One region of the Sanguibacter sp. Z6_81 genome, then DNA from elsewhere that is predicted to be linked to it. Evidence: predicted binding sites of a transcription regulator. Region 1 holds the regulator's gene; the other holds the start of a gene.
The links. Region 1 encodes LexA, which represses DNA repair genes until DNA is damaged. Its sites were predicted from a motif close to TCGAACANNTGTTCGA; they were not measured.
Positions count from the first base shown of each region.

Region 1 (9,438 bases):
TGCTCACTCCGCTCCTGCGGGACTCCTGGCGCCTGGCCGAGCTCACCGTCAACTACCGCACACCGCAGACCATCGCGTCCGCCGCTCGTGCGATGGCGCTCGAGGCGGGGCTCCCTGTCTCCCCCCTCACCTCGGCCCGCGAGGTGCCGGACGCGCTCGTCGTGCGGACCGTCCCCGCCGCCGAGGTCGTACCGGTGGCAACCCGCGAGGCCCAGGACGCCGTCGCGCGTCTGCACCGCGCGGGCCAGGGCGGGACGGTCGCCGTCATCGCACCCGCACCGCTCGTCGCGACGACGCGGGACTCCGTCGGCGCAGCCCTGGCGTCGGACGAGGCGTCCACAGCCATGGTCTCCGTCCTCAGCCCGAGAGAAGCAAAGGGCCTGGAGTTCGACGTGGTCGTCCTCGTCGAACCCGCGCAGGTGCTCGCTGGCCCCGGCGGCGCCTCAGACCTCTACGTCGCCATGACCCGCCCGACGCAGGCACTGCGCATCGTGCATGCCGAGCAGCTCCCCCCGGGCATGCGCGATCAGGGCACGCCGATGTCCGAGTGACAAGACCCGTTTGGCTGGCGGCGCAGGAGAGAGGAGCATGACTACGTGCTCAAAGCCCTGCTCCTGGAAAACGTCCACCCGCTCTCCGTCAAGATCCTCGCGGACCACGGCATCGATGTCGAGGTCCGGTCCGGAGCGCTTGACGAGGACGAGCTGATCGAAGCGCTCGCGGGCGTCCACATCCTCGGCATCCGCTCCAAGACCCAGGTGACCGAGCGGGTCATCGCCGCGTCGAGCGAGCTGTTGACGATCGGTGCATTCTGCATCGGGACCAACCAGATCGACCTGCGCGCCGCTGCGAGCCACGGGGTCGCCGTGTTCAACGCACCCTTCTCGAACACGCGGTCCGTCGTCGAGATCGCACTGGCCGAGATCATCTCCCTCACGCGTCGCCTCACGGAGCGGGACAAGGCCCTGCACGACGGCGTCTGGGACAAGTCCGCCGAGGGCTCCCACGAGGTGCGAGGTCGCACGCTGGGCATCGTCGGGTACGGGAACATCGGCACCCAGCTCTCCGTGCTCGCTGAGAACCTCGGCATGTCCGTGGTGTTCTTCGACACCTCTGAGAAGCTCGCGCTCGGCAACGCACGCCGGCTGGACACCCTCGAGGAGCTCCTCGCCGTCGCGGACATCGTCACGCTCCACGTCGACGGCCGAAGCGGCAACGCCGGCCTCTTCGGTGCCGCGCAGCTCCAGCAGATGAAGCGAGGGGCGGTCTTCCTCAACCTCTCCCGCGGCTTCGTCGTCGACACCGCCGCGCTCCGCGAGGCCATCGTCTCGGGCCACCTCGCGGGTGCCGCGATCGACGTGTTCCCGCACGAGCCGAAGAAGCGGGGTGACGCATTCGAGTCCGAGCTCCGCGGTCTGCCGAACGTCATCCTCACGCCGCACATCGGCGGTTCGACCCTTGAGGCGCAGGAAGCCATCGGGGTGTTCGTCGCGAACAAGATCCGTGACTACGTCCGCACCGGCACGACGACGCTCAGCGTGAACATGCCCAACCTCGCGCTGGAGAACTCCACCGGGGTCGCCCGCGTTGCCCACCTGCACCGCAACACCCCTGGCGTGCTGGCCGCGGTGAACAAGACGTTGGCCGAGCACGGCACGAACATCGAAGGCCAGCTGCTGGCTACCCGCGGGGAGATCGGCTACGTCGTCACGGACGTCGGGTCGACGCTCGAGGCAGCGGTGATCGAGGCGCTGCGGGGCATGGACCAGACGATCAAGCTCCGCGTCCTCACCGAGGCGCGCGCCTGACCTGCCCCGGACACGACGAAGGGCCCGAACCGTTGACCACGGTACGGGCCCTTCGTCGTCGCGGACGCGCAGTAACAGGAGGCACCGCCACGGCCTGTGACGGTGAGCGGGACTCAGCCCGACTTGCGTCGGAACGTGCGCTGCACGGGTCCGGTGGTCTCAGAGGAGTGCACCGACCCGGTGTTCGACGATCCCTCGCTCGTTCTGTGGCGCGCTGCGTTCTTGCGCTCCAGCGCCTCCTTGAACTTCGCCTTCGTGTCCGCGCTGACCGCCGCGGTGTCCTTGTCCTCGCTGTCGTGCGTCATGAGGCCTCCTCTTCGTCGTCGTGCCGGTCGCTGCCTGGGCCGTCGTTGTCCGCCGCTGCGGCCTGCTCGTGCTCAGCACGGAGCAGGTTGATCGCTGCCTCGAAGTCCTCGAGGGAATCAAACCCCTGGTACACGCTCGCGAAGCGCAGATACGCGACCTCGTCGAGCTCGCGCAGCGGGCCGAGGATCGTCAGGCCGATCTCGTAGGCGTCGAGCTCGGCGCTTCCCGTCGCGCGGACCGACTCCTCGACGCGTTGTGCGAGCAGCGCGAGGTCATCCTCGCTCACCGGCCTCCCCTGGCACGCCTTCCGTACACCGTTGACAACCTTCTCGCGGCTGAACGGCTCGGTGACTCCGGATCGCTTGACGACGGAGAGGCTCGCGGTCTCCAGGGTGGTGAACCGTCGGCTGCACTCAGGGCACTGGCGACGTCGCCGGATCGAGGCGCCGTCGTCGGAGGTGCGGGAGTCGACCACACGAGAGTCCGGGTGACGGCAGAACGGGCAGTGCACGGGCGCCTCCTGAGCATCGACTGCGAGCGTCGATCGACCCGCTGTCCGGTGCCACCCTACGCGGGACCCGGCCGCCCGCGCACGTGCTTACCCTCAGCGCACGGGCAGGAGGATCTGCTCGCCCACCTGCAAGGCAGCGCTGCTGCGCCCGTTGAGGGTGATGATGTCGGCGACGACATCACGCACGTCCTCCCCCGGCAGCGCGACCGAGGAGGCGAGTGCCCACACCGTCTCGCCCTGGGCGATCGTGTACGGCACCACCTCGACGGGATCCCCCGGTCCGCCTGCGAGCGCGCGCCCGCCGAGGAGCACGCCCCCGAGCACGAGCATCACCGCGAGCATCCACAGGACGACACGTCCGCGGCGCGTGAGGACGAGGTCGGGTTCCCGGATCGTGCGGGCGCTCGTCGGACGGGCCGCCAGGGCCCCGGTTGCGCTCGTGCTGTGCGCCATGATCGCTCCTTCCAGTTCGCGGGTCGGCGTCAGCCGGACCCCGCGATCGAACACATGTTCGTAGAACAAGTGTACGAACGACGCCCCAGATGGCAAGGGGTCGGGCCCAACACGCTCGAACATGTGTTTGAAACGTGGGCGGCACAGCCCTAGGCTGAGGCAGAACCGTCGAGACGCACTCGACCACGACCCACTGACACCGGGCGCGGACAGGGTGGCCACCAGGCGCGCGACGGGCGCGGACGACGACCGGAGGACCCTCGTGGTGACGAACATCAGCAAGGCCGCTGCGCAGAGCGTCGCTCCCGGCCAGGGAGCTGCGTCGAGCGAGCCGGCCGACGGACTCAGTGCGCGCCAGCGGCGGGTGCTCGAGACGATCCGGTCGTCGCTCGACGCCCGCGGCTATGCCCCGAGCATGCGGGAGATCGGTGACGCCGTCGGCCTCAACAGTCCCTCGAGCGTCAAGCACCAGCTCACGGCACTTGAACGCAAGGGATACCTGCGACGCGACCCCAACCGCCCACGGGCGATGGAGCTCGTCCTTCCCGCAGGCGACGACCCGGCCGCCCGGCAGCAGGAGAGCTGGGAGGAGGGCGGGAGCGAGGGCGAGCTCGATGCCCGTCCCGCTGCCACGTACGTCCCCCTCGTCGGCCGGATCGCCGCCGGTGGCCCGGTGCTCGCCGAGCAGGTCGTCGAGGACGTGTTCGCACTCCCCCGACAGCTCGTCGGCGACGGTGACCTCTTCCTCCTGCGGGTCAGCGGGGAGTCGATGATCGACGCGGCCATCTGTGACGGGGACTGGGTGGTCGTGCGACGTCAGCCGGTCGCGGAGAACGGACAGATCGTCGCTGCGATGATCGACGGCGAGGCGACGGTCAAGACGTTCAAGCGCAGCGACGGCCATGTGTGGCTCATGCCGCACAACCCGGCGTTCAGTCCGATCCCCGGAGACGAGTCGACGATCCTCGGCCGCGTCGTCTCGGTCCTTCGCAGCCTCTGACCGCCCCAGCCCACGACGCGCATCGCGCGCAGCCAGAACGCACACCGCCCCGCGACCCCTTCCGGGGCCGCGGGGCGGTGTGCGTACGCGCGCGCGTGGTGGGTCAGAACCCGAACCGTCGAGCGACCTGCGTGAGCGCGGCGGCCGAGCGCTGCAGGCCCCGGATCTCGGTCGGGGACAGCGGCACGGCGAGTCGTTCCGTACAGCCTGCGCGTCCCACGACGGACGGCACGGACAGGCAGATGTCGCTGATGCCGTAGTAGTCGTCCAGCAGGGTCGAGACGGGCAGGATCCGATGCTCGTCCTGGAGGATCGCCTCGATGATCCGCGAGCCCGCGAGGGCCACCGCATAGTTCGTCGCGCCCTTGCCCTCGATGATCCGGTAGGCCGAGTGCACCACCTCGTGGGCGATGGACTCGCGCACCTCCTGGGTGAGCGGCCCGCCCCCGCCGACACCGTTCCAGTCGAGGAGCGGAACCCCGCCGATGGATGCAGAGCTCCACAGCGGGATCTCGCTGTCGCCGTGCTCCCCGGCCATGTACGCGTGGACGTTCTGCACGGCCACCCCGCAGTGCGCGGCCACGAGGTAGCGCAACCGGGAGGAGTCGAGCACCGTGCCCGAGCCGAAGAGCTGGGTCGGGGGGAGCCCGGAGATCTTCAGCGCCGCGTACGTGACGATGTCCACCGGGTTGGTGACCATGACGTAGATGGCGTCCGGAGCGACCGCCTGCAGCTGCGGGAGGATCTTCGACACGAGGCCGATCGTGGCCTCGGCGAGGTCGATCCGGGTCTGGCCCGGCTTCTGCTTGGCGCCAGCCGTCACCATGATGACGTCCGCGCCCTCGCAGACCGAGATGTCGTCAGAGCCGAGCACCTCGGCCATCGGCATGAACTGGATGCCGTGCGCGAGGTCGAGCGCTTCGGCCTCGACCTTCGCCTTGTTGATGTCATAGAGCGCGACGGTTCGCGCGGAGCCCCGCATGAGAGCGGCGTAGGCCATCGTCGAACCGACCGCGCCAGCCCCCACGACCGCCACCTTCGTCGTCTTGCGACGGGCCGAGGCGGGTATCGGGCCGGTCTCGCCGATCTCGGGCGATTCTTCGTCGGTCATTCTTCCTCCACGCGGTCCTGGTCACTGGGGCGGGCCGGAGAGACCCTTCACGTCAGGGTAGGCCAGCGAGTCGGCTCAGCGCCGCTTCGGCGACCGCCCGGTCGGTGGTCCGCCAGAAGTCAGGAAGGGTCCGGACGAGGAACGGCCCGTACCGGGCGGTCGCGAGGCGCGGGTCGAGGACCGCGACGACTCCCCGGTCCGACGTCGTCCGCACGAGCCGGCCAGCCCCTTGTGCGAGCAGCAACGCCGCATGGGAGGCCGAGACCTGCATGAAGCCGTTGCCGCCGTGCGACTCGACGTAGCGTGCGCGGGCGGCCTTGACGGGGTCGTCCGGACGGGGGAAAGGGATCCTGTCGATGAGGACGAGCTGGCAGGCGGAACCGGGCACGTCGACGCCCTGCCACAAGGAGAGCGTGCCGAACAAGCAGGTGGCGTCGTCCTCGGCGAACTGCCGGACGAGGGTCGGGAGCTGGTCGTCCCCCTGGCACAGGATCGGCACGTCAAGACGCTCGCGGAGCAGCTCGGCAGCGCGCTCCGCGGCCCGCCGCGACGAGAAGAGACCGAGCGTGCGCCCCCCTGCCGCGGTGATGAGGGCAGCCATCTCGTCGATCTGAGCATCGGTCGTGGCCTGCTGGCCCGGCACCGGGAGCTTGCTCGCGATGTAGAGGATGCCCTGCCGCGGGTAGTCGAACGGGCTCCCGACGTCCGTTCCCCGCCAGCGTGGCGCGGGCGCAGCGCTGGCCTCACCCGGCACGGCGGACGACGGCTCGAGGCCCACCGAACGGGCGATGGGGTCGAAGGAGTCCCCCAGCGCGAGCGTCGCGGACGTGAGCACTCCGACCTTCTCGTCCCACAGGCCGGTGCGCATGAGGCCGGACACGCCCAGCGGTGCCGCATGGAGCTTGGACATGCCCGCACCGAACCCGCCTTCGCCCGCGCGCGAGCACCACAGCACGTCGAACTCCGAGGACTCGCCCGTCATCCGCTCCGCGATCTCGAAGACGACGAGCATGCTCGAGGACGCCATCTTCAGACCGCTGCTCGCAGCTCCACCGTCCCCGCTCGTGGGCGTGTCGGGCTTGAGCTCGCTCATGACCGCGCGCGCCGCATCGCGCACCGCCGCGACCGCGGCGCGCGCCGCTTCCGGGAGGCCGTCAGGGAAGCGCTCTGCCGGGAGGGAGGCGAGGACCGCGCCGAGCTGGGCGGACGCGGCGTCCAGGTCGGTGGTGAGGACACCGCCGTGGCGCCGCGCCTGCCGCGCAGCATGCTCGACGGAGGCGACCGACAGCTCGACGGTCGCGGCTGCCGTGACACGGTCGGGGAGCTCGTGCGCCTCGTCGACGACGAGGACGGCGTGCTCGGGCAGGACGTTGGGCGACCCGGTGGCAGCGATACCGAGCATGGCGTGGTTCGTCACGACGACGTCCGCCTCACGAGCGAGACCTCGTGCCCTCTCGGGGAAGCACTCGGTGATGAGCGGGCACCGCTGCCCGAGGCACTCGAGGGAGTTCACGGAGACCTGCCGCCAGGCCCGGTCCGAGACGCCGGGCGTCAGGTCGTCGCGGTCACCCGTCTCCGACTCCTCCGCCCACTCGCGCAGCCGGAGGATCTGCTGCACGAGCCCGGCACTGCTCTGCTCCTGTCGCGACGGGGACGCGCCCGGTGGAGCGTCGAACGGGTCCGGGGGGCCGTCCGTGCGGGGCATGTCGAACAAGGTGCCCGCGTCGTCGGCCGGGTACCCGCCGGCGATCTTGTGGCGGCAGGCGTAGTTGTGCCATCCCTTGAGCAGTGCGAGCCGGGGACGCCGCGGCAGGTGCGGGGCGAGCGTGTCGGCGACGAGCGGCAGGTCCCGCGTCATGATCTGACGCTGCAGCGCCAGGGTCGCCGTCGAGACGATGACGCGCTCTGCGCTGTGGACGGCGTGCTGGACGGCGGGGACGAGGTAGCCGAGCGACTTCCCGGTCCCTGTGCCGGCCTGGACGAGGAGATGCTCGCCGCTCGTCATCGCAGACGCCACCGCCGCCGCCATGACGTGCTGGCCTTCCCGCCGCGCGCCGCCCAACCTGGCCACAGCGAGGTCGAGCAGCTCGTGCACGGCCTCCGTGTCCGGCGTCGCCGTCGGCCGGGGCGTGCTCGTGGAACTCACCGGGTGAGTCTACGGTCACCGGGCGGACCAGAGGCGGCGTCCTCAAGGAACGCGGGGGTGTACCGCGACCGCAGCCGCGCACGCCGCGTCACCCGCGCACGGCCACCGCAGACAGCTCCGCCGCCAGGCCGTCCTCGACGCGGCCACGCAGGAGCGTCCCTGACTCGATGTGCTCGAGGTGATCGATCTCGCCCTCCAGGTGAACCCGGCTCAGCAGGTCCCCCCGGTCGTACGGCACGACGAGGTCGACGGACACACCGGGACGGGGCAACGACGCCGAGATGTAGTCGAGCAGCTCGGGGATCCCCTCACCGGATCGCGCCGAGACGACCACCGTGCTGCGTTCCCGGCTCTGCAGCCGGGTGATCGTCTCGGCGCTCGCGACGTCCGCCTTGTTGAGGACGATGACCTCAGGCACGTCCTCCATCCCCGGGATGTCGGCGAGGACGTGGCGCACGGCCGCGATCTGGCCCTCGGGGTCCGGGTGGGACGCATCGACGATGTGCAGGAGAAGATCGGCGTCTGCAACCTCCTCGAGGGTCGAGCGGAACGCTTCGACGAGCTGGTGCGGCAGGGAACGGACGAACCCGACCGTGTCCGCGAGCGTGTAGACGCGCCCGTCCGGGGTCTGGGTGCGTCGCACCGTCGGGTCGAGGGTGGCGAAGAGCGCGTTCTCGACGAGCACCCCGGCCCCGGTCAGCGCGTTGAGGAGACTCGACTTGCCGGCGTTGGTGTAGCCGGCGATGGCGACAGCCGGGATGGCGTTGCGCTTGCGTGCCGCGCGCATCGTCACCCGGGACGGCTCCATCGCGGCGATCTCGCGCCGCAGCTTGGCCATCCGGTCGCGGATCCGGCGCCGGTCGAGCTCGATCTTCGTCTCACCAGGACCGCGGGAGCCCATGCCCGCGGCAGCGCCTCCCACCTGACCACCGGCCTGGCGAGACATCGAGTCTCCCCAGCCCCGCAGACGCGGGAGGAGGTACTCGAGCTGGGCGAGCTCGACCTGTGCCTTGCCCTCCCGGGACTTGGCGTGCTGCGCGAAGATGTCGAGGATCAGTGCGGTGCGGTCGACGACCTTGACCTTGATGACGTCCTCGAGGCTGCGGCGTTGCGACGGTGCGAGCTCGCCGTCGACGATCACCGTGTCCGCGCCGTTCGCGGCGACGAGGGCAGCGAGCTCGGCGGCCTTGCCCGAGCCGAGGTACGTGCTCGGGTCGGGCTTCTGGCGCCGCTGGAGGATACCGTCGAGGACGACGGACCCCGCGGTCTCCGCGAGCGCCGCGAGCTCGCGGAGCGACACCTCCGCGTCCACCATGTCGCGGGACCACAGCCCGACGAGGACGACCCGTTCCAGACGGAGCTGGCGGTACTCGACCTCGGTGACGTCCTCGAGCTCGGTCGACAGACCAGCGACGCGCCGCAGCGCCGTGCGCTCCGCGAGGTCGAGCTGGTCCCCGTCGTGCACGGAGTGGTCCGTGCCTCCCTCCGAACGAGCGGTTCCCGCTCGCGCGAGCACACGCGCGACGACGTCGCTCGCGATGTCCCGGGCGGCCCGCGGGGCGGGGTCAGCCACAGCCGCGCCCGTCGCCTCGAACTGCTCGTCCGACGTCCCGCTGTGTGGCTCGTGACTGTTCGTCATGCATCCCTCTGTCTGTCTGGTGTCGTGTGGACTCAAGCGTCCCATGCCGGTGCTGCCCGCGCTAAGTGATTACGCGCAGGGAGGACGGCTCCGGCCACACCCGGACTACGATGGCCCACTGTGAGCGAGACGAGCCCGGACCACTACTTCACGGCGCGACCGGCGTCCTCCGACGAGCGGCGCCTGCTCACGGTCCGCCTGGACGGCGCGGACCGTGAGGTGGAGACCGCAGGTGGTGTCTTCTCCCCCGGGCGCCTCGACCTCGGCACCCAGGTGCTCCTGCGGACGGTCGAGACTCCCCCGGCCGGCGACGTCCTCGACCTCGGGTGCGGGTGGGGGCCGGTCGCCCTGACGATGGCGCTGCGCAACCCGGCAGCCACGGTGTGGGCCGTGGACGTCAACGAACGCGCGCTCGACCTTGTCCGTCGCAACGCTGCGCGGCTGGGACTGACCTCGGTGCGAGC
Region 1 is NZ_JBXUFV010000003.1:464,740-474,177, reverse strand. It holds gene AC2AXK_RS10600 (HelD family protein) at 1-551, shown strand, start outside; gene serA (phosphoglycerate dehydrogenase) at 597-1,808, shown strand; gene AC2AXK_RS10590 (DUF5302 domain-containing protein) at 1,922-2,113, opposite strand; gene nrdR (transcriptional regulator NrdR) at 2,110-2,625, opposite strand; gene AC2AXK_RS10580 (LysM peptidoglycan-binding domain-containing protein) at 2,719-3,078, opposite strand; gene lexA (transcriptional repressor LexA) at 3,344-4,078, shown strand; gene AC2AXK_RS10570 (L-lactate dehydrogenase) at 4,182-5,189, opposite strand; gene AC2AXK_RS10565 (ATP-dependent DNA helicase) at 5,242-7,335, opposite strand; gene hflX (GTPase HflX) at 7,424-8,974, opposite strand; gene AC2AXK_RS10555 (class I SAM-dependent methyltransferase) at 9,095-9,438, shown strand, end outside.

Region 2 (9,438 bases), on a different contig from region 1:
TCGCCGGGTTGGACCGCGGGGTGCGGCCGATAGGGCCCTGGTCGACGTGGATCACCTTGTCGAGATGCTCAAGACCGGTGACCCGCTTGTGCCGGCCCGCGACCTGGCGGGCACCGTTGAGCTCGTTCGCGAGGACCGTGTAGAGGATCGAGTTCACGAGCGTGGACTTGCCGGACCCCGACACCCCGGTGACGGCCAGCAGCACCCCGAGAGGGAACGACACGTCGATGCCGTTGAGGTTGTGCTCCTTGGCACCGACGACCGTGAGCTTGCGCGACGGGTCGATGGGCCGACGCTGGGTCGGCATGGGGATCGAGCGCCGGCCGGCGAGGTACGCCCCGGTCACGGACTCGGGCGCCTCGAGCAGCCCCGCGTAGTCACCCGAGTGCACGACGCGTCCGCCGTGCTCGCCGGCGCCCGGCCCGATGTCGACGATCCAGTCCGCCTGTCGGATGGTGTCCTCGTCGTGCTCGACGACGATGAGCGTGTTCCCGAGGTCCCGCAGGCGGGTGAGGGTCTCGATCAGGCGACGGTTGTCCCGCTGGTGCAGGCCGATGCTCGGCTCGTCCAGCACGTACAGCACGCCGACGAGCCCGGAGCCGATCTGCGTGGCGAGCCGGATCCGCTGCGCTTCACCGCCCGAGAGCGTGCCTGCTGCCCGCATGAGCGACAGGTAGTCCAGCCCGACGTCGAGCAGGAAGCCCAGGCGGTCCTGGATCTCCTTGAGCACCTGGGTCGCGATCGCGCGCTCGCGCACGCCGAGCTCGAGGGCATCGAGGAAGTCGCGGCACTCGCGGAGCGGCATCGCGCACACCTCGGCGATGGACTTCCCGCCGACGCGCACGGCGAGGACCTCGGGCTTGAGTCGCGTCCCGTCACAGACGGGGCACGGCACCTCCCGCATGTAGGCCTCGTACTTCTCCTTCGACCAGTCGGACTCCGTCTCGGCGTGGCGGCGCTTGAGAAAGGTGATCGCGCCCTCGAACCCGGTCGAGTACTGGCGCTCTCGCCCCCACCGGTTGCGGTACTTCACCTGGACCTCGTGGTCCTGTCCGTGCAGGACCGCGTTGCGGGCCCGCTCCGGCAACGCGCGCCATGGGACGTCCATGGAGAACCCGAGGTCCTTGGCGAGGGAGCTCAGCACCCGGACGAAGTACTCGGACGAGATCTGGGCCCAGGGGGCGACGGCACCCTCGGCGAGCGTCTTGTCCTCGTCGGGGACGATGAGCTCGGGGTCGACCTCGAGCCGCACGCCGATGCCGGTGCACTCGGGGCATGCCCCGTAGGGCGCGTTGAAGGAGAACGTGCGCGGCTCGATCTCCTCGAGCGCGAGGGCGTGGTCGTTGGGGCAGGCCCGGTGCTCCGAGAACCGACGCTCGCGCTGCGGGTCGTCGGCCGGTGCGTCGACCAGCTCGACGACGACGAGACCGCCGGCGAGCCCCAACGCGGTCTCGATCGAGTCCGTGAGGCGCCGCTGCACCCCCTCGCGGGAGACGAGACGGTCGACGACGACCTCGATCGTGTGCTTGAGCTTCTTCTCGAGGACGGGCGGGTCGGTGAGCTGGACGACGTCACCGTCGACCCGGGCTCGCGCGAAACCTTTCGCCTGAAGGTCCTTGAAGAGGTCCGCGTACTCGCCCTTGCGTCCGCGGACGACCGGCGCGAGGACCTGGTACCGGGTCCCCTCCGGCAGCTCGAGGAGGCGGTCGACGATCTGCTGCGGGGTCTGTGCCGTGACCCGCTCGCCGCACTGCGGGCAGTACTGGGTGCCGGCGCGCGCGAAGAGCAGCCGGAGGTAGTCGTACACCTCCGTGATGGTCCCGACCGTCGACCTCGGGTTGCGGTTCGTCGACTTCTGGTCGATCGACACCGCGGGCGAGAGCCCCTCGATGAAGTCGACATCAGGTTTGTCCATCTGCCCGAGGAACTGCCGGGCATAGGCCGACAGCGACTCGACGTATCGTCGTTGCCCCTCGGCGAAGATGGTGTCGAACGCCAACGACGACTTCCCGGACCCCGACAGGCCGGTGAACACGATGAGCTTGTCCCTCGGCAGATCCAGGTCGACGTTTCGGAGGTTGTGCTCACGGGCACCTTGGACGACGAGACGGTCACTCACCCGTCGATCGTAGGGGGAACGTCCGACATGCGCACGCGTGTTCGAACGTGCGCTCCCCCACACGGCTGTCGACCCAGGTGCCGGATCCCCGGCCTGCGCGCACAATCGACTATGCCGACCCCACCCCACGATGCACCCGTCCCCTACACCGGCGTCGTGCGCGCCGGGCTGGAGAGCGACGTCCGGGTGCTCCCCGAGCTCGTCGTCCGTAAGGCCAGCGTCGGCCCGATGGACAACAACGCCTACCTCCTGACGTGCCGGCGCACAGGTCACCAGCTGCTCATCGACGCGGCCGCAGACCCGGACCGGCTGCTCGCGCTCGTCCGTGAAGGGTCCGGGTCGGCGCGTCTCGACCTCATCGTCACCACGCACCGGCACGCCGATCATCACGGCGCCCTCGGTGACATGGTCGCCGTCACCGGGGCCGTGACCGCCGCGGGCGCGGACGACGCGGACGCCCTCGGGGTGCCCGTCGTCAAGCGGTTGCGCGCCGGGGACCGTATCGCGCTCGGTGAGGTCGAGCTCGAGGTGGTCGCGCTGCGCGGGCACACCCCCGGCTCGATCGCCCTCGCCTACACGGAGCCGTCCCTGTCCCCCGACGGCCCGCCGTCCAGCGATGCAGGCGGGGAGAGGCTCGCGGAGGGGGTGCCCGGTCGGACCCACCTCTTCACCGGCGACTCGCTGTTCCCCGGTGGCGTGGGCAACACCGGCGGCGAGGCCACGCGGTTCGCGCAGCTGCTCGGCGACGTCACGACGCGGGTGTTCGACCGGTACGGCGACGACACCTGGGTGTACCCCGGTCACGGGCCCGACACGACGCTGGGCGCCGAGCGACCGGCCCTCCCGTCGTGGGAGGAGCGCGGATGGTGAGCGGCCCGCGTCACACCCCGGCAGCGACGTTGGTCGACGGCGATCCTCATGGGGCGCCGTCGTCTGTCGATATGACCCACGTGGAATCAGAGAACAGCGCCGGCGGCGCAGGAACGATGGTCGTCGATCACCCCGTGCAGGACGCGGAGGTGCGCGAGGCGGCGCCCGTGGAGGTCCCGCTCGATGCGCTCATCGCTGACCGCCGGCTGCACTGTGTCTACCAGCCGTTCATCGACCTGGAGACCGGCTCCGCCTACGCGCACGAGGCGCTGCTGCGTGGCCCGGTCGGCTCGCCGTGGGCGTCGCCGCTCGTCCTCATCGAGGCTGCTCGCCGCACGGGACGTCTCGCTGAGCTCGAGGCGTACTCCCTGCGCACCTCGATCGCGGACGCCGCGCGCCTGTCCCTGGGTCGGCCCATGACCCTGTTCGTCAACGTCGAGCCCACGACGCTCACGCAACGGCTCGACGTCGTGCTCGACGCCCTCGCGACCCGGCCCGCGCACGTCCAGGTGGTCGTCGAGATCACCGAGCGGGCGCTGGCGGCGGACGTGGCAGCGATCTTGCACGGTGCCGAGCGTCTCCGGGCTGCCGGGTGTGCGATCGCGCTCGACGACGTGGGCCTGGAACCGGCCTCTCTCGCGTTCATCCCCCTGCTGCGTCCCGAGGTCGTCAAGCTCGACCTAGGGCTGCTCCGCAGCGTGGACGACATCAGCACGATCAGCGTGGCGGAGGCCGTCCGCGGGTACGCCGAGGAGTCAGGCGCCGAGGTCGTCGCGGAAGGTGTCGAGACGCAGGAGGACCTCCGGCGCGCACTCGTCCTCGGGGCCACGCTCGGTCAGGGCTGGCTGTGGAGCCACGGGGGCAGGAAGTTCAGTGCGACCGCGTCCCGTCCCGGCCGGTTCGCTCCGCGCCCCATCGGCGTGAGTCTGCGCGGCACACCGTACGACCTCGTCCGGAACTTCCGTCGGCTGCGGCTCGCGCCCAAGAGCCTTCTCCTGCCGATCTCTCGGACGCTCGAGATGATGGCCATCCAGTCGCGCATCCCCCCGTTGCTTCTCGCGGCGTTCCAGCACGGCTCGTTCTTCACTCCGGGCACGGCGCGCCGGTACGAGAACCTGGCGGAGACTCTTCCCTTCGTGGGTGCGTTGGCGGTCGACATGCCCAAGGCGCCGGCAGTCGGCGTCCGGGGAACGGCACTCGAGGAAGGCGACCCGCTGGCAGACGAGTGGACGGTCGTCGTCCTCGGGGCGCACCACGCGGCCGCTCTCATCGCGAAGGATCTGGGCGACGAGGGACCGGACGGTGAGCGTCAGTTCGAGTTCGTCGTGACGTATGACCGGGCAGTGGTGACCGCTGCGGCGCACGCGCTCGTGGGACGGCTCGCCCCCGGCTAGGTGCCGTGCGTGGCGAACATGGCGGTCACGGCGCACCCGTCGGGGCCGACCGGTGCTTCAATGGCGCCATGACGATCTACGCAGTGACCTACGTCTACGACGACCGCGCGGACGTGCGCGACGTCCACCGACCCGCGCACCGTGGCTTCCTGGGTGGCTTGTTCGCCGCCGGGATCCTGCTCGCGTCGGGACCGGTGAGCGTGGGCGAGATGCAGGGCGCTCTGCTCGTCGTTCGGGCGGACTCGACGGACGCGGTCGAGACGTTGCTCGACTCCGACCCGTTCCACGTCGAAGGTCTCGTCGCCAGCCGCGCCGTCGCCGAATGGACCGTGGTGTTCGGCCCCTGGGCGGAATGAGTCGGTGACGGCCTGACGCGCAGGACGGGTCAGGCTGTCGCGGACTGCATCTGCCGTAGCTCCTTCTTCAATCCGGAGATCTCGTCACGAAGGCGGGCTGCGAGCTCGAACTGCAGCTCCGCCGCAGCCGCGTGCATCTGGTCGCTGAGCTCCTGGATGAGGTCGACGAGCTCCCCTGCAGCAACGCCCGCGAGCCGGTTCGCCGTCGTCGCTCCCGCCTTGCCGCCCCCAGGTACCGGGGCCTTGCCCTTGCCTGCGTTGCGATAGCCGCCCTTGAGGAGCTCGGCCGTGTCGATGTCCTCCCGGGCGAGCATGTCGGTGACGTCGCTGATCTTCTTGCGGAGCGGTTGCGGATCGACCCCGTGCAGCAGGTTGTAGGCGACCTGCTTCTCACGACGCCGATCGGTCTCCTCGAGGGCCATCGCCATGGCGGCCGTGATCTTGTCCGCGTACATGTGGACCTCGCCCGAGACGTTGCGCGCCGCGCGACCGATCGTCTGGATGAGCGATGTCGCGGACCGCAAGAATCCCTCCTTGTCGGCGTCGAGGATCGCGACGAGCGAGACCTCCGGAAGGTCGAGGCCCTCACGCAGGAGGTTGATGCCGACGAGGACGTCGTACTCGCCCATCCGGAGCTCGCGCAGCAGCTCGACACGCCGCAGGGTGTCCACCTCGGAGTGCAGATAACGCACCCGGACGTCCTTGTCGAGGAAGTAGTCGGTGAGGTCCTCCGCCATCTTCTTCGTGAGTGTCGTCACGAGCACCCGCTCGTCGCGGTCGGCGCGTACCCGGATCTCCTCGAGGAGGTCGTCGATCTGACCGGTCGTCGGCTTGATGACGACCTGCGGGTCGACGAGGCCCGTCGGGCGGATGATCTGCTCGACGGCACCGTCCGACATGGACAGCTCGTACTTGCCCGGCGTCGCGGAGAGATAGACGGTCTGCCCGATCCGCTCGACGAACTCCTCCCACCGCAGCGGCCTGTTGTCCATGGCGCTGGGCAGCCGGAACCCGTGGTCGACGAGGTTGCGCTTGCGAGACATGTCGCCCTCGAACATCGCCCCGATCTGTGGGACGGTGACGTGCGACTCGTCGATGACGAGGAGGAAGTCGTCGGGGAAGTAGTCGAGCAGGGTGTGCGGCGCCGTGCCGGGGGCGCGTCCGTCGATGTGCCGCGAGTAGTTCTCGATGCCGGAGCAGGAACCGATCTGCCGCATCATCTCGATGTCGTACGTCGTGCGCATCCGCAGGCGCTGGGCCTCGAGGAGCTTGTTCTGCGCCTCGAGCTCCGCCAGCCGCTGCTCCAGCTCGATCTCGATCGAGCTGATCGCACGCTCCATCCGTTCCGGACCGGCGACGTAGTGCGTGGCGGGGAACAGGTTGATCGACGTCTCGTTCCGGACCACCTCCCCGGTGAGAGGGTGCAGGGTCTGGATGGCCTCGATCTCGTCGCCGAAGAACTCGATGCGGATGGCGAGCTCCTCGTACACCGGGATGATCTCCACGGTGTCGCCCCGGACCCGGAACGTCCCGCGGGTGAACGCCATGTCGTTGCGTGAGTACTGCATCGTCACGAACTGGCGCAGCAGCGCGTCGCGCTCCACGACGTCCCCGACGTCGAGCCGCACCATCCTGTCGACGTACTCCTGCGGCGTACCGAGGCCGTAGATGCACGAGACGGAGGCGACGACGACGACGTCCCGGCGCGTGAGGAGGTTGCTCGTCGCGGAGTGCCGCAGCCGCTCGACCTCGTCGTTGATCGACGAGTCCTTCTCGATGAAGGTGTCCGTCTGCGCGATGTACGCCTCGGGCTGGTAGTAGTCGTAGTACGACACGAAGTACTCGACGGCGTTGTTGGGCAGGAGCTCGCGGAACTCGGTGGCGAGCTGCGCGGCCAGGGTCTTGTTCGGCGCCATGACGAGCGTGGGTCGCTGGAGCTTCTCGATGAGCCAGGCTGTCGTCGCCGACTTGCCCGTACCCGTGGCGCCGAGCAGGACGACATCCTTCTCGCCCGCCTGGATGCGCTGCGTCAGCTCGGCGATGGCGGTGGGCTGGTCACCGGAGGGTGTGTAGTCGGACACCACCTCGAACGGTGCCACGGCGCGCTGCAGATCAGTGACGGGTCGCATGCACCCACCGTACGACCACCCGCTGACATCTCGCCGCGCGCGGTGTGCTCGTCACACCAGCTCCTCCTCCACCTCGACCTGGAGCCGGCGCCACAGCGCGTCGATCCCCGCACGGAGCTCGTCGACCGATCCCCCACCCGACAGGACGAGATCTGCCGCTGCGCGTCGCTCCTCGTCACCGGCCTGCGCGGCGACGCGCCGCCGGGCGTCGGCGAGCGACATCCCTCGTATCTCGACGAGCCGCCGGATGCGCAGGTCTGCCGGCGTGTCGACGACGACGACGATGTGGAACGAGTCGGCCTGCCCCGTCTCGACGAGCAAGGGGATGTCGTGGACGACGACAGCAGCCGGGTCGGCGGCGTCCGCGGCTGCCTCGCGCTCGGCGGAGAGCCGGCGGATCTCGGGATGCACGATCGCATTGAGCGCCTCGCGCGCCCGAGCGTCCCCGAAGACGATGTGACCGAGCGCCTCTCGGTCCAGCTCGCCGTCCGGCGCGACCTCCGGACCGAAGGTCTCGACGATGCGTTCGAGCCCGACGGTGCCGGGCTCGACGACCTCCCGGGCCAGCGTGTCGTGATCGATCACCACCGCACCGAGCTCGGCCAGTCGCTCCGAGGCAACGGACTTGCCCGCCGCGATGCCCCCTGTCAGCCCGATCCGCAACATCACCTCATCCTGCCGGTCCGGGGCACTGCTCGCCAGCGCGGCCGACGGAGCGGCGCGAGGGGGTCAGTGCGCGGGCCCGCCCTCGTCCCCAGCACAGCACCGAGGAGCGGCCACCCGGCCGACCCGCCGCAGGAGCCGCAAGAGCTCGTCCCGCTCGCCGTCGCTCAGACCGTTGAGCAGGCGTGCGGCGTGCTCCGCGCGGCGCGCACTCACCCGCTCGAGCACGGAACGCCCCTCGGCGGTCAGCTCTACGCGTGTCGCGCGGCGGTCGTGGGGATCGGCGAGGCGTCGGACGAGCCCGGCGCTCTCGGCGTCGTCGACCTTGGAGGTGACGGACCGCGGCGCGATCCCGAGGGCCGCCGCGACGTCGCCCAGTCGCTGGGGCCCCTCCGCCGCGGCGAGCGTGCGGAGCAGACGGTACTGTCCCGGCGTCGTCCCCGTGGAGTCGTCCTGCTCCATGGCCTCCCGGCGTACGCGCTGCAGGACGACGTGCAGGAGGGAGACGAACTCCGCACCTGGCGGGTCGCCCTCGTGCGTGTGCGTTCCGCTCGCGTCGGCCATGAAAAGAGGTTAGCTCACTGTCCGACCCGCGCACCGGACCACATTGTGAGTTAGACTCACGAATCGGGCGGCCCGAATCTCTCACCGCCCGATCCCCTCGACCGGAGGTCATCCATGTCGTTGCCCATCCCCGCGGGCGGGGGCGGCCCAGGTGGGGGCAACATGCGCTCCTTCCGCCAGGACGCGAGTGTCAAGGACCACGTCCTCGCGGACGGTACGGTCCGCCGCATCCTGCGCTTCGCCCGGCCCTACCGCCGCCAGCTCGTCGCCTTCCTCGTCCTCATCGGCCTGGACGCCGCGATCGGCGCGGCCACACCCCTGATCTTCAAGGCCATCATCGACGACGGCATCAGCGCAGGACGACGCGACGTCGTCCTCTGGCTCGCGGGCCTCGTCGCGATGCTCGCCCTGCTCAGCGGTGCCCTGACCCTCGCCCAGCGGTGGTTCTCCTCGCGCATCGGCGAGGGTCTCATCCTCGACCTGCGGACCGCCGTCTTCGACCACGTCCAGCTCATGCCCCTCGCGTTCTTCAGCAGGACGCGGACCGGAGCGCTCGTCCAGCGTCTCAACGGCGACGTCCTCGGAGCCCAGCAGGCGTTCACGTCCACGCTGTCGAGCGTCTTCAGCAACGGGCTCACCGTCATCCTCGTGCTCGCGGCCATGCTCACCATGTCCTGGCAGCTCACCCTGCTCTCCCTCGTGCTGCTCCCCGCGTTCATCCTGCCCGCCCGGTGGATCGGACCACGGCTCGCCCGCATCACCCGGGAGAGCTACACCATCAACGCCGATACCGCGCAGATCATGAACGAGCGCTTCAACGTCGCCGGCGCACACCTCGCGAAGACCTACGGCCGTCCCGAGGACGAGTCGCGCACGTACGCGTCCGCAGCCACCCGGGTGCGGGACATCGGCATCAAGCAGGCGATGTACGCGACCGTCTTCCGGGTAGGCCTGACGACCGTCGCCGCCGTGGCCGTCGCTGTGGTCTACGGTGTCGGCGGTGTCATGGCGATCGGCGGAGGTCTCACCGTCGGCGTCGTCGTCGCCCTCACCGCATACCTCGGGCGGCTGTACGGCCCGCTCACCGCTCTGTCCAACGTGCAGGTGGACGTCATGACCGCGCTCGTGAGCTTCGAGCGCGTGCTCGAGGTCCTCGACCTGCGCCCGACCGTCACCGACTCCCCCACAGCGAGCGACCTTCGCGAGCACGTCGCGCAGCACGGAGCGAGCATCGAGCTCGACGACGTGACGTTCCGCTACCCGGACGCCAAGGACGTCTCCCTCGCGTCGCTCGAGTCCGTCGCCGTCCTGAGCAACGATCCCGTCGCGGACACCCTGCGCCA
Region 2 is NZ_JBXUFV010000002.1:139,861-149,298, reverse strand. It holds gene uvrA (excinuclease ABC subunit UvrA) at 1-2,119, opposite strand, end outside; gene AC2AXK_RS05640 (MBL fold metallo-hydrolase) at 2,231-2,989, shown strand; gene AC2AXK_RS05635 (sensor domain-containing phosphodiesterase) at 3,070-4,383, shown strand; gene AC2AXK_RS05630 (YciI family protein) at 4,452-4,739, shown strand; gene uvrB (excinuclease ABC subunit UvrB) at 4,769-6,868, opposite strand; gene coaE (dephospho-CoA kinase) at 6,920-7,534, opposite strand; gene AC2AXK_RS05615 (MarR family winged helix-turn-helix transcriptional regulator) at 7,598-8,095, opposite strand; gene AC2AXK_RS05610 (ABC transporter ATP-binding protein) at 8,210-9,438, shown strand, end outside.
Region 2: the regulator LexA is predicted to act here: its motif matches at 2,149-2,164, upstream of uvrA (excinuclease ABC subunit UvrA).